4 regions of the Chryseobacterium sp. WLY505 genome follow, and region 3 is predicted to be linked to each of the others. Evidence: riboswitches for the same ligand, from Rfam matches in the RefSeq annotation. Region 3 holds a riboswitch; each other region holds the start of a gene.
The links. Region 3 has a riboswitch for cobalamin ahead of RAH34_RS01445 (TonB-dependent siderophore receptor). Riboswitches for the same ligand answer to the same signal wherever they lie in the genome.
Positions count from the first base shown of each region.

Region 1: another riboswitch for cobalamin. It lies ahead of RAH34_RS12705 (TonB-dependent siderophore receptor); the one in region 3 lies ahead of RAH34_RS01445 (TonB-dependent siderophore receptor).
Region 2: another riboswitch for cobalamin. It lies ahead of metE (5-methyltetrahydropteroyltriglutamate--homocysteine S-methyltransferase); the one in region 3 lies ahead of RAH34_RS01445 (TonB-dependent siderophore receptor).
Region 4: another riboswitch for cobalamin. It lies ahead of RAH34_RS00700 (acyl-CoA thioesterase); the one in region 3 lies ahead of RAH34_RS01445 (TonB-dependent siderophore receptor).

Region 1 covers NZ_JAVCWI010000005.1:141,462-144,623, forward strand. The annotation lists gene RAH34_RS12705 (TonB-dependent siderophore receptor) at 1-1,651, opposite strand, end outside; cobalamin riboswitch at 1,761-1,946, opposite strand; gene RAH34_RS12710 (transporter) at 2,037-2,984, opposite strand; gene RAH34_RS12715 (cytochrome-c peroxidase) at 2,996-3,162, opposite strand, start outside.
Region 2 covers NZ_JAVCWI010000004.1:192,155-195,316, reverse strand. The annotation lists gene metE (5-methyltetrahydropteroyltriglutamate--homocysteine S-methyltransferase) at 1-1,651, opposite strand, end outside; cobalamin riboswitch at 1,830-2,016, opposite strand; gene RAH34_RS11195 (Lrp/AsnC family transcriptional regulator) at 2,212-2,673, shown strand; gene RAH34_RS11190 (hypothetical protein) at 2,758-3,162, opposite strand, start outside.
Region 3 covers NZ_JAVCWI010000001.1:322,664-325,825, forward strand. The annotation lists gene RAH34_RS01440 (YncE family protein) at 1-109, opposite strand, end outside; gene RAH34_RS01445 (TonB-dependent siderophore receptor) at 131-1,957, opposite strand; cobalamin riboswitch at 1,990-2,168, opposite strand; gene RAH34_RS01450 (T9SS type A sorting domain-containing protein) at 2,305-3,162, opposite strand, start outside.
Region 4 covers NZ_JAVCWI010000001.1:140,501-143,662, reverse strand. The annotation lists gene RAH34_RS00710 (hypothetical protein) at 1-292, shown strand, start outside; gene RAH34_RS00705 (HD family hydrolase) at 294-884, shown strand; gene RAH34_RS00700 (acyl-CoA thioesterase) at 940-1,323, opposite strand; cobalamin riboswitch at 1,438-1,619, opposite strand; gene RAH34_RS00695 (hypothetical protein) at 1,654-2,454, opposite strand; gene RAH34_RS00690 (ATP-binding cassette domain-containing protein) at 2,485-3,147, opposite strand.

The DNA.
Region 1 (3,162 bases), on a different contig from region 3:
GGGTTACTTTTCCAAGCTGCATTTCAGTCTGTACATTAACATCAGCTCCAATGATTTCAACCAATCCAAGGTTCATCATCAGCCAGCGGAACATGCTTCCATTTGGAGCAGCTACAATTTTATCCTGTACTTTATTGTAGTAACCGTCTACTTTAGCATAAAATGTTTTAAAGAAACGGTTGTTATAATTCTTCTGATAGGTAAATCCTATATCATATTGATTGGTGAATTCCGGTTTCAGGTAGGTATTTCCGATATTGGTATAATACAAATCATTGAAGGTCGGAAGTCTGAAAATCCTTTTATAGAAAGCTCTGAGGGTAAGCTCCGGAATTTTTTCCGGCTGATAGCTCATAAAAACGGCAGGTGTCCACTCTCTGGCATCTCCCGGCCTTTTATTTTTTCTTACTTCTTCAAATGTAAAAGTTCCTAAAAGGCTTCCCAGAATTTTGAATCTGTTCCACTGATAGGTTGTCGCCAATGCGACCAATGTAGTGTATCGGGTAGGATAAGAAAAGTTATCCAGATTGGCATCCAGATTATTGTACTGAAAATCACCACTCAGGCTGACATCCCAATTGGGTGTGATTGAGTAAATATTGGAAGAGGAAAGGTAAAGCTCCCTTTGGATGTAGGTATTATCAGTATAAATAATAGACTGCGAACGAACCGTGTCCATAAAATGGGTATAATCGTAAGCGAATTTTGCTTTCAGCTGTGTTTCAAATTTCGGGAACAGTTTCTTTCTCAGATTGGCCTGTACAAAATAATTCTCATCGGAAAGCCTTGCTCCTCTTCCTCCGAAACGTCCATTCACAATAGGTGCCGGCATTCCACGGTTTGAAATATAACCGTAGCCACGGATATTCCAGCTTCCGTTATTTAAAGTTCCGTTGAGAGAAGTTTCAAAACGTTTTGCCCGAATATCTGAATCCTGTCTTTTGGCAATGGTATCATAAGCCTGTTGTCCATCAGGATATTTCTTGGCATAACGAAATCTGTAAATTCCATCACTCTGCATAAATTCTCCACTGAAGCTGGCAGAAATCCTGTCAGAAATTTTCTGTTCCAATCGGAATGATGGATTAAAAAGGTCAATGGATGCACTTTTTGCTCTTACAACCAAATTGGTTTTTCTATTTCCTTTAAATACGGGTGTTTTTGGCTGTAAATAGATAGACCCCGAAGAGCCGAAGTCTTTTGCCGGCTGAAAAATTTCACTTTTCTGACCGTTGTACAATGATATTTCTTCCAGATCGTCTAAAGAATATCGTCCAAGATCCACCAGCCCGTTTTGGGCATTTCCTAATTGAATTCCATCATAGAAAACCCCTACATGCTGGCTTCCCATGCTTCGGATATTAATAGTTTTCAAACCACCCAATCCGCCGTAATCTTTAATCTGAACACCTGAAAAATATCGTAAAGCATCTGCAACGGAATGACTGTTCAGTCTTTCCAACTGCTCACCCTGTAGGATTTGTGCCGGGAGGATTTCTTTAAAATTCTTTTTGTAAAGATTGATTCCTTTAATAGTCTCTTCCTGAAGGCTGTCTTTTTTCCTGTTTTGAGAAGACAAAAGTTGAGATGTGATCACCAATATTGTGAAAACAGCTTTATGAATTGCAGAAGTAGTTAGTTTTGCCGCCATTAGCTCATTTAGGGTAATGAAGACGCTAATGGGGTATAAGAATACAACGACAAAGCACAGCTGTCACTGCACAGAATCATTGATGTCCTAAGCTTTATTCCACGAAAGCGTCAAACGATTATTTTCTGGCAGGTCTTCTGACTTACTCCATTTTTGAAATCCTTCCCATTAAAAAACAGTGGATATATTCTTCAAAAACTTTGGTGCGGAGCTTACAGCAGCGGGTCTGTTCCGGATTTTCACCGGATTCCCTTTTAAGAGCTTTTTAGGGCTCACCAAATTTCGGCAAAGATAAATAATTATTCCTAATCCCCAATTAAAATCATGATTCATAAACAATTAAAGCTCCCGAAGGAGCTTTAACATCATTTATTGGGGTGTCACTTTAAATTCCAATATTCAGGAAAACACTGAATCTCGATTTAGCTTCAATATCTCCTCCCGCCAGATGAGTGTACATGGGAAGCATGATTTCACTTCCCAGGCTCAGCTTTTTATAAGAGGCTTCAAATCCCAGCTTTCCATACAAAGCACTTCCTGCAGTATTGGGCAGGGCTTCATCAAATTGTTTATTCTGAGCGTAAACTTCTCCCTGAACTCCCGTTTTTACAGAAAAAATAGATTTTTCATTTCCTGCAACCTGATAAAAACCCGTTGCAGCATAGTTCCATTGGTTTCCAAAACGGTAATTTTTTTTATTCTCTGTTTTGATCGTATAGTCTGTATTGACCAATACGGCTACTTTATTTTTCTGAAATTTATAATTCAAAGCTGCCTGATAATCCCAGCTTCCGGTTCCCAGCTGAAAACTCGGATTCACTCCGGATGCTCCTTTTTCATCAAACTTCCCAAGTGGAATTTTCACGCCCAAACCTCCGCTAAGGTGATGGAAATTATCTTTAGAGCTCATCAGCTGGTAAATTCCCATCAGGTTCAGATCTCCTATTCCATTGATTCTGATATCACCCTGGAGGGTTTTCTTTTCATGAAAATGGAATGGAAGGCTCGCATACACACTCAGCTTTTTAGTCAGTGGAATTTTCCCCCACAGCTGAAGCGTATTGAAATACTGATCCTGGGTAAGGTCTTTTACAAATAAGTTCTCTTTCGCTTTATAATGCTGGGCAAAGTATTTGATTCCGATAAACTGCGGGTTCAGTAAAGATTCAAACCCGGAAGATCCGTTTCCTGCTGCACAGCCACAGGCATCACAATCATCATCAAAATTGAATCTGCTAAAGGTTTCCGGAGCACTATATGCACTGTCTCTGATCGTTTTCGCCTGATACTGACTCAACAGGATCAAACTTACTATCACTATAATCTTCTTCATGTTTTTATAAATTATTCTGCAAATTTTGGATTGGATATAAAACTTTTATCCGATAATGTTTTCAGGAACGCAATGATTGATTGTCTTTCCTGACTGTTCATGGCAATTCCTATGTGGCCGTTCTGTTTCAGCTGTGGATCAAGATTGGCATTATCTACCACATGATCCGAATAGAAAT
Region 2 (3,162 bases), on a different contig from region 3:
CATATTCAGACCAATATACGGTCATCGGAGTCGGGCGGGAAACATCACCAAAGATCACAGGAGGTTTCACACAACGGCTTCCGTAGCTTTGTACCCAACCGTTTTTAGTGAATACAAATCCTTCCAGCTGTTCTCCGAAGTATTCCACCATGTCGTTACGCTCAAATTCTCCATGAACCAATACATCGATTCCGATGTCTTCCTGCCAGCGGATTGTTCTCTGCGTTTCCTGTTTCAATAAGGTATCATATTGTTCTGCAGTAAGCTCTCCTTTTTTGAATTTTGCTCTCCAGCTTCTTACTTCTGTGGTTTGCGGGAATGATCCGATAGTGGTGGTTGGAAATAATGGAAGCTGCAATACTTCCTGCTGTTCTTCTTTACGGATTTTGAAGGTATTTATTCTCTGAGCGTCTTTTTCAGTAACGGCATTCGCTCTTTGTTTTACCTGATCATTATGGATAAGAGAAGAAGTTTTTCTGCTTTCAATGGCTTTTTTATTTTCTTCGAATGCTTCAAGAATTTGTTCATTTTCCGTTCCGGAAGCCAGTTCTTTAAGTGTTACGACTTCTGTCACTTTTTGTTTTGCAAAAGCCAGCCAGTTTTTAATTTCAGGATTAAGATTGGTTTCAAAATCAAGGTCACAAGGTGAATGAAGCAATGAACATGATGGTGCAATGAAGATCCTTTCAGATCCTAATTTCTCAACAGCTTTTCTGATGAAAGACAATGATTTTTCATAATCATTTTTCCAGATATTTCTACCGTCAATTACGCCTAATGAAAGACTTAAGCTTTCCGGAATAATATTCAGAATATCATCCAGCTGTTCAGGATTTCTCACCAGATCAACATGTAATGTATTCACCGGAAGGGAAACTGCAAGTGATGCATTGTCTTTTAATCCGTCAAAATACGTAGCTACAATAAATTTCAGTTTCGGGAAACGTTTTCTGATTTCGGCATACACAGAAAGATAAGTTTCTTTGGCTTTTTCTGTTAAATCCAACGCCAGAAAAGGTTCATCAAACTGAATCCATTCTGCACCCTGATCCTGAAGTTTGGTTAAAATCTCTATATAAACAGGAAGAAGATTTCCAGCCAGATCCAATTTATCGAAGCCTTCTTCTTTTTCTTTTCCTAATAACAGATAAGAAACCAGTCCGATAATTACAGGTTTTGCATTGATTCCCGCTTGTTTTGCTCCTGCAAATTCATTGAAAATCTTATCTGAGCTCAGTTTAAACTGTTGATTTTTATAAAATTCCGGAACGATATAATGATAGTTGGTGTCGAACCATTTGGTCATTTCCATGGCAGTGATATCCAATCCGTCTTTCTGATAGCCTCTTGCCATCGCAAAATAAAGATCCAACTCAGTATTGTTCTTTTTAAGCACTACTTCATGATAACGTGTTGGAATTGCTCCTACAACAAGGCTCATATCCAATACCTGATCATAGTATGAAAAATCATTACATGGGATAAGGTCTATGCCTGCTTCTTTCTGGATATTCCAGTTTTGGTTACAGATAGTTCTTCCTGTATTCAGAAGTTCTTCCAAAAGGATTTTACCTGACCAATACTGCTCGCAGGCTTTTTTGAGTTCTCTTTTGCTACCAATACGCGGATAGCCAAGAATGTGAGTTTGCATTTTTTTAAACTTTTTAATTCAACTTATCGGGAAAGTTCTTTAAAAGGCTTCGTAATGTTTTATCGGAAGAAGTTTCAGGAAAGTCATGACATAGCAGACAGCGTAATTTCCTTTACAAAAGAAAATACCCGAATCCGATATATCATCTGTATGACCTCAAAGCTTCAGACCGCGAAAGCATTGTCAATTCAGTAAAGGCAGGTCTCCTGACTTGTAACAGTTTCCGTCATCCTTCCCGCTTTTGGCAGTGGATCTGCAAGGACAGAAACCTTTGGTGTGTTACTTACAGTTGCGCGACAGCTCGTGATTTGCACACGATTCCCTATTAATCTACCTTAAGTAAAACCTTTCCTGTTTGATGAAGTATCTGTAAAGAACTGTACTTTTACCTTTAACCATGGTCATCAGTAAAAGTTTTTAATTTTGTGTAAAATTAGCAATACAGAATAAAACTACAATCAATATTAAATAATTAAGCAAATTAAACTTTTAAAAATTAAAATTAAAGTATATAATTCTGTACATTTGACTGTTTTAATCATTTAAAAGAATAATATTCTGTGGAACAACTCGATGATAAGGATTTACAGCTGCTCAGGCTGCTCCAGAAAAATGCTAAACTGACCGTTAAGGAACTTGCAAAAGAAGTAAACCTTTCTACCTCCCCTGTTTTTGAAAGGGTAAAAAGACTGGAACAGGATGGTTTTGTTAAAAGATATGCAGCGGTTCTTGATGCTGAAAAACTGAACCGCGGATTTACGGTTTTCTGCCAGATCAAACTCAAAATTCATGACAGATCTGTAGGTTATGATTTTGTAAAAGAGATTTTAGAAATTGAAGAAGTTGCCGAATGCTACAATATTTCCGGAGATTTTGATTTCCTTCTGAAAGTTCAGGTAAGAGATATGAAGCATTATCAGGATTTTGTATTCAATAAGCTGGGATCGGTAGATTCCATAGGGAGTACCCACAGTACGTTTGTGATGGCTGAGGTAAAGAATAACCATGGGCTGACGATATAGCTTTCGCTTTACGTTAATCTGCTTCAGATATAAAAACATCCGTCGATAATGACGGATGTTATTACTATTTTAATTTTCCAGTATTTAATTGGCTGCCCGATCAACAAGCGTTGGTGTTAAACCTAATGATTTCAACCTGTTTTTACTGTCAAAAAACAATGTTGCATAATGTTTTCCTTTTTTAAAAGTCAGTTTTGATCCACCTGGGAATTCACTGTCAGCTCCTAATTTTTGTGTTTTAGCATTGTATTGAGTGAACCTGGTTTTACTATCCTGTAATGTACTTTTATTCAGGACAAGGCCAAAAGGAAGCCCTTCCACTACTAAAGATGTATTGTCTGAAGTTTCGAAAAACATCTCATTGACAGCGTTATTTTTCCCAAGACCACAATAAAGCTCCAGCCCTGTTTTCATGGTCCATTTTGCATATTTTTCTTCATTGGCATCTTCATAAAAAACGGTTTTTACATTTAGTGCTTTTGATATTTT
Region 3 (3,162 bases):
GGTACGTGATCGGGGAAATTTCAAATTCGGCAGAATCACTTGTACATGAAGAAATATTAAACAATAATACAACTGCAAATAGGACAGTTAAAAGTTTAGTTATTTTCATAATTTATTCAATTTTAATTTATTAAAAATTTATTGCTGCATACACACTATAGTTTCTTTTCGGTAAAGGATAGAAAGAAACAGTTTTATAGTAAGTATTGGTTAGATTATTCACTTTAAACCCTAAGGTATATTTCTTGGCTAACGTGGCCGAAATGCCCATATTTAAAAGAAAATATGGATCTATGGCATCAGATCTTTTTTCATCACTTGTCGTATAAGTAACCCCATTCAGCTGTCCTTGTGCAAAAAACTTAAAGAAACCATATTCATAATCTATACTGGCATTTCCTCTGTGCATGGGAACATAAGGTCTCTGCATTTTCGTTTCTTTATCAATAGATTTTGCATAGTAGTATCCTGCATTCACGCGGATTTTATGGCTGCCCAGCTGTTTACTGAAAGACAACTGAGATTCCAGGCCGTAAGATTCAGATTTATTGACATTATATGCCTGCCAGTATCCCAGAGCAGTCGGAAGCCATACAATAAGATCGGTCACATTCATATAGTAAGGAGACAGGGTAAGTTTAAAATCTCCTGCTTTGAACTCATTGGTCATATCTACCTGGGTAGAGGTTTCCGGTCTCAGATCTTTATTTCCTCCCGGTTCGTAATAAATATCATTGAAGGACGGATATCTGAAATTTTTTGATACATTAACACTCACATCATACCACTTTGCAGCACTCCACTTTCCAGAGAAAGAATACATTAACGGGGACTTTACATCTTCTACAAAATCTTTCTTAAATCCACCCTCAAAACGCAGGTCTTTTGTTGCAAAATATCGTAGCAATCCTGAAACGGAACCTATATTTCTGCTGACATTGGATATTCCGCTCTGATATCCTTCTCCTTTATTAACCTGAAACTCTCCGATGATATTAAAATTCCATTTTGAATTCAGAAAGTAATTGAAATCATTTTTAAAAATATAATTCTTCCCGGTTCCTCCACTTGATTTAGGTAGATTTAATGAACCAAAATACTGAAAATTCTCTTCCGTATAAGCTGCTCTAAGGGAATTGCTGAACTTCGTTTTGTTCCAGTCCCAGGAAAGAAGACTTCTTACACTCTGAGTTTTATATTTCGTTTTGGTTCCCGTTTCTTCATATACCGGATAATGCTGTGAAGAATCAAAAAACTGGCTCTGCCACGAGATCTTATGATCGTCCGTAATTTTATAGGATGCTCCTGCATTAAACGTTGTATTGTAATAATTTCCGTTTCGGTTGATATAGTTCAGATCGCTGACCTTATAATCATTTTCACTTACAGAATAATTTCCGGAAGCTTTAAAACTAAACTTATCATTGCTGTAGGAACCTTTTATAAAATTGTTATAAGTATTAAAAGAAGCTACTTCTGAAAATAAGGAACCATGGAAACCTTTATTAAAATCAAGGGTATTATTGAGGTGAATACTTCCCCCGATGGCACCACTTCCATACACTACACTTCCACCACCAGCTTTGATACCGATCTGATCATAGCCGAACAAAGCAATATTATTAATATCCCCCTGGCCTAAAAAATTAGAATTGATATTAATCCCATTCCAGACAAAAGCAGTCTGCTGGGCGGTAGTTCCTCTGAAAGAAGGTGAAGAAACGGCTCCACGGCCATTTTCTTTGATAAAAACCTGTGACTGAAATCTGAGAAGCTCAGAAAGATTACTGGAGTTTTTCTCAGCATCTTCTGCTGTAATAGTTTTTACAGGATGAAAGAGTTTCACCCTGTTCATCTGGTTGTCGAAGACATAAATAGTGTCAATGGTTTTCTCTTGTCCAAAAAGAAAACATCCATAAGATGAAAAAAGCAGTACTAAAGATCTTTTTATATCCATACTTTTTTACTTTTCCTCCGAAAGCAATATGTTTTTTTAATTATAATTCCGGCAGGTCTCCTGACTTTCGCATTCTGCTCCTTCCCGTTATAAAACAGTGGTTTTTTGCAGAAACTTGTGTTGCGATTTACAGTTGCGGGGACAGTCCGGGAGTTACACCCGATTCCCTTTTAATTCCAAAATACTGGAAACCAAAATTTTTGCAAAGATAGTTTTTTATGTGTATTCACCAAAAACTACACTTCGCCTTAAAAATGTTATCTTTTTGTCAGTTAAACAAAAAAAAGAACGGCCGCTTTCAATATTGAAAACAGCCATTCATCCCACTACTTTACTATTTATATATGTTACTTTTTAATAAATTTATAAGGCTCCTGTTGTACTCCTTTTACAGAGTATTGTAAGATATAATCTCCTGTTGACAGAGCCGAAACATCAATCTGTCCTTCTACAGCATCCAATGATTTCACTTTTTGTCCAACCATATTATAAATTTCTGCTTTCTCTATTTTTCCTGTTCCTTTAAAATAGAGGATATCAGTCACAGGATTAGGATAGATTCCTATACTGTTTTTCTCTTTTACGGCATCATTCACCGATAAATATTCAGAAGTATCCAGGTAAAAGGCAATCATTTGACCAGAAGCATTTGTCCCTGATCCGGCAATTTTCTTTCCGTCCTGTGAAATTGCTAAAGGAAGCCCCATCGTGACTCCATTGGTAGCAATTCCTAAAGACGCGGCATAATCATTCAGGTTAATTCTTCCGCTGGCAGAGGTCCAGATAAAGCCTTCACCTGACATCGGAGGTGCTCCAAATGCTCTGTAATACCCAATTACTTTTTTTCCATCAGCTGAAATTCCCGTTGCTCCTCCTTTGAAGCTGAAAGAAGCATTAGGATGCGTTATATAAGTAAGCCCGCTTACCGCATTCCAGACATAAGGATTAGGATTTGCTGCCCCTATGATTGTAATTCCATCTGCAGAAATCCCTCCTGCTTCTCCTACATTATTCCCATTATTATCTGTAATAAAGCTTTCTACTCCATCTTGCCATTTTGCGCCACTTCTTGTCCCGGTTGGCTCATCCTGCCAACCCACAATTACTGTTCCTGACGCATTGATTGCATTGGCTCTGGAACTGCGTCCGGCAACAATACTTCCCAAATCTACCATTCCGTTCACTTCATCCCATTTCACAGCATG
Region 4 (3,162 bases), 180 kb from region 3:
GTTTGTAAAAAGCGATGAACTTACAGAACTGGGCTCAAACGGCCTGGATATCTTTGATGTTGATGCCCGGCGTAAACGTCTTATTTCCTATGGGAAATCCGGGTGCTGTGATTTTTTTACCACAGAATATGCTGTAATTCCGAATAAAGGGCTGGAAAAGGTCCTCGAAAAACAAGAGGATATGAGTATAGAAGGTAGTGTAAAAGTAATCACTAAAGAAAAAATAAATAATAAATGGATTACCAAAACAAAGGTATATCCGTCTGATCAATATAACAGAAATAAGAAGTAAGATGAAAATTCAGAAAGAGATCGATTTTATTCTGGCAGTAGATGCGCTTAAAAATGTACAACGACGAAACTATAATGCAGACGATTCCCGAAGAGAGAATACGGCGGAACATTCCTGGCAGATTATTATTCTGGCTCAAATCCTTTATCCGTATGCTAAAAACCGTGCAGATATAGATTTGCTAAGGGTGATAAGAATGCTTTCTATCCACGATCTTGTAGAGATTGAGGCCGGAGATACTTTTATTTTTGATGAAAAAGCCATGGTAGGAAAGTTTGAAAGAGAGAAAGCTTCTGCTCAGAAAATCTTTGGAATTCTGGATGAACCTTTGCGTACTGAATTTTTTAATTTATGGCTGGAGTTTGAAGATGAGAAAACACCAGACGCTATTTTTGCGTGTGGGATCGACAGAATCATGCCGTTTATCTTAAATTCTCATACTTCCGGAAAGAGTTGGACTGAAGCTGGAGTGACAGAAAGACAAATCCGAAATATGCTTGAAAATGCGATCAGCAGAGCATCGGATGAAATGGGAGAGGCGTTTGAGCTTTTATTGGGTAAAAGTCTGGAAACAGAAAAAGTGCTGAAGTAATTTCAATGAAAAATATATAAAGCTTCGGGCGGCCTTTGGCCGCCCGAAATTTTATTTATAGTATCTGGATTGGTTTCTTGAATTCGTCAATCGCTACAAAAGTAAAATCACCTATAATTGCTTTTTCTCTTTCATAGGAGTACATCTGTTCGGTGTAAATCTCAACATTTACTTTCATACTGGTTTTTCCCACGTATGAAACTTTCCCGATCAGTTCCACAATGGTTCCGGCAGGAATAGGCTTTTTGAAATCGATCTTATCGCTGCTTACCGTTACCACTCTTTTTCTGGCAAAACGGGTTGCGGTGATAAAAGCTACCTCATCCATCAGCTGCATTGCAGTACCTCCAAAAAGGGTATCGTAATGATTGGTGGTGTTGGGGAAAACCGCTTTAAAGATTCTGGTTTCGGATGCTTCAATTCTTTCTTCTGTAGTCATATATCATTATTAATTAAAGCGATAGGAAATGATTGGAAACAACAGAATAATGACAGGAACTTATAGAATTCCTGAAACAATCCATCAGATCAATACAACTTCAAATCGCGAAAGTTACATGTTTAAGAAAAAGGCAGGTCTCCTGACTTGTAACATCATTTATCTCCTTCCCATGCCTCGCACAGTGGATCTTTGATAAAGACTTCAGTTACTTTACAGTTGCGCGACAGTCCGTGATTTTCACACGGTTCCCTTTTAATCTGCAGTGATGCAGAACCAATTTCTGTGATGAATAAGCGTAAAAACTTTTCGAATGCAAAAATAATGAATTTATTCCGGATTATGATAAATAATCTGGCTGATTACTCTTCCTTTCTTAATCGTCCAGAGTGTGGTATATCTGTTTTCTCCTGAACCGTTGATCATATAAAGGAAAATATTATCATTGTCAAGGGAAGTTACTCCAATGTTCTCAAAATCCATGGTAGGCTGGAACATATTTTTGATAGCTTCTCTTACAAAAACAGATCCTCTTCCGGGCTGCTGTACTCTGATGGATTTGATTTCAGTCATACCTTCAGGAAGATCATTCCCGATTCCCCATGGTTTCACTTTATCAATGGTGAGAATTTTTCCATCTGCATCTTTTTCCTTTTTACGGTATCCGGCATTGGACGGATAGATATCAATTACCACTTTGCTCCTTTGGGCAGTAGGGATTTTTGGATCAGAGTTGTCGGTGAAGATCAGGGATCTTCCGTTTTTGGATTTGGATGGAGTATAAGCGGGAAGCTCGTCCACATACGCAATACGTCCTTTATTTACCATTCCTTCTTTATCCAGAGTTTCATACCGTACAAAAGGTTTGTCGTCATCCTGTTTTTCAGGATATTTGATCCAGATCCATTCCGTTTCTCCGGGAGCAGGTTTTACATAAACAAATACATCTCCTTTACGCATACGGATCTTATCTACAATTTTTCGGTAATCGTCTTTATGTACGCGTACGTTGGCATATCCTTCTTCAGCTTTTACAACTCCAAAAGGAACTTTAGTCTGCCCTTTTACAAAAGCAATAGATAAAATACTGAAAGCGGATAAATAGAATGCTTTGTTTATGAAAGTCATCATGAAAATTTTTTGATCCTTCAAATATATAAATTAAATGCTTTTCGGAAGATAATTATACCGTTGCAGTTCTTTAAAATCTTGTATTTGTTTCAGATGACCGTCCGAAAGCAGATATGTGATTTTAGAAATATCCAGAACATCCTTAAAATTATGATCAGAAATAATGAATCCCCTATTCTCAGACTGTTCAATAATTGCAGCTTTCAATGCTGCAGAAACTTTTGGAGAAAGACTGTGGAAAGGCTCGTCCAGTAAAATAAAATGCGATTCAGAATAAATAATCATCAAGGTTTCAATAATTCTCTGTTCACCTTTGGAAAGATTTTTAGGTTTTTCATGAAGGAAAGGCTGTACGAATTCTGATGTAAAAAGTAGCTCAGTATTCTTTTGATTACAAAAAAGAGGAATCAGGTTTTTGATTTTTATAAATTTTGGCAGAAAGAGATTCTGAGGTAAGTAAGCAATTCTGTTTTTTCTATCGGACATACTTTTCAGAATAGTGTTGTCATATTTTATAAACTGACTATCACCATACTCAGTTCCGAAAATAATTTTTAACAAGGTTGATTTTCCAACACCATTTCTGCCCAGAATTCCAATAATCTGCCCGGTTTCACATCCTAAATAAATATCTTGAAGGATCTTATTTTCTTTAAAAGATTTGGTTATGCTGTCAATATGAAGCTTACTCATAAAATTCCTGTTATT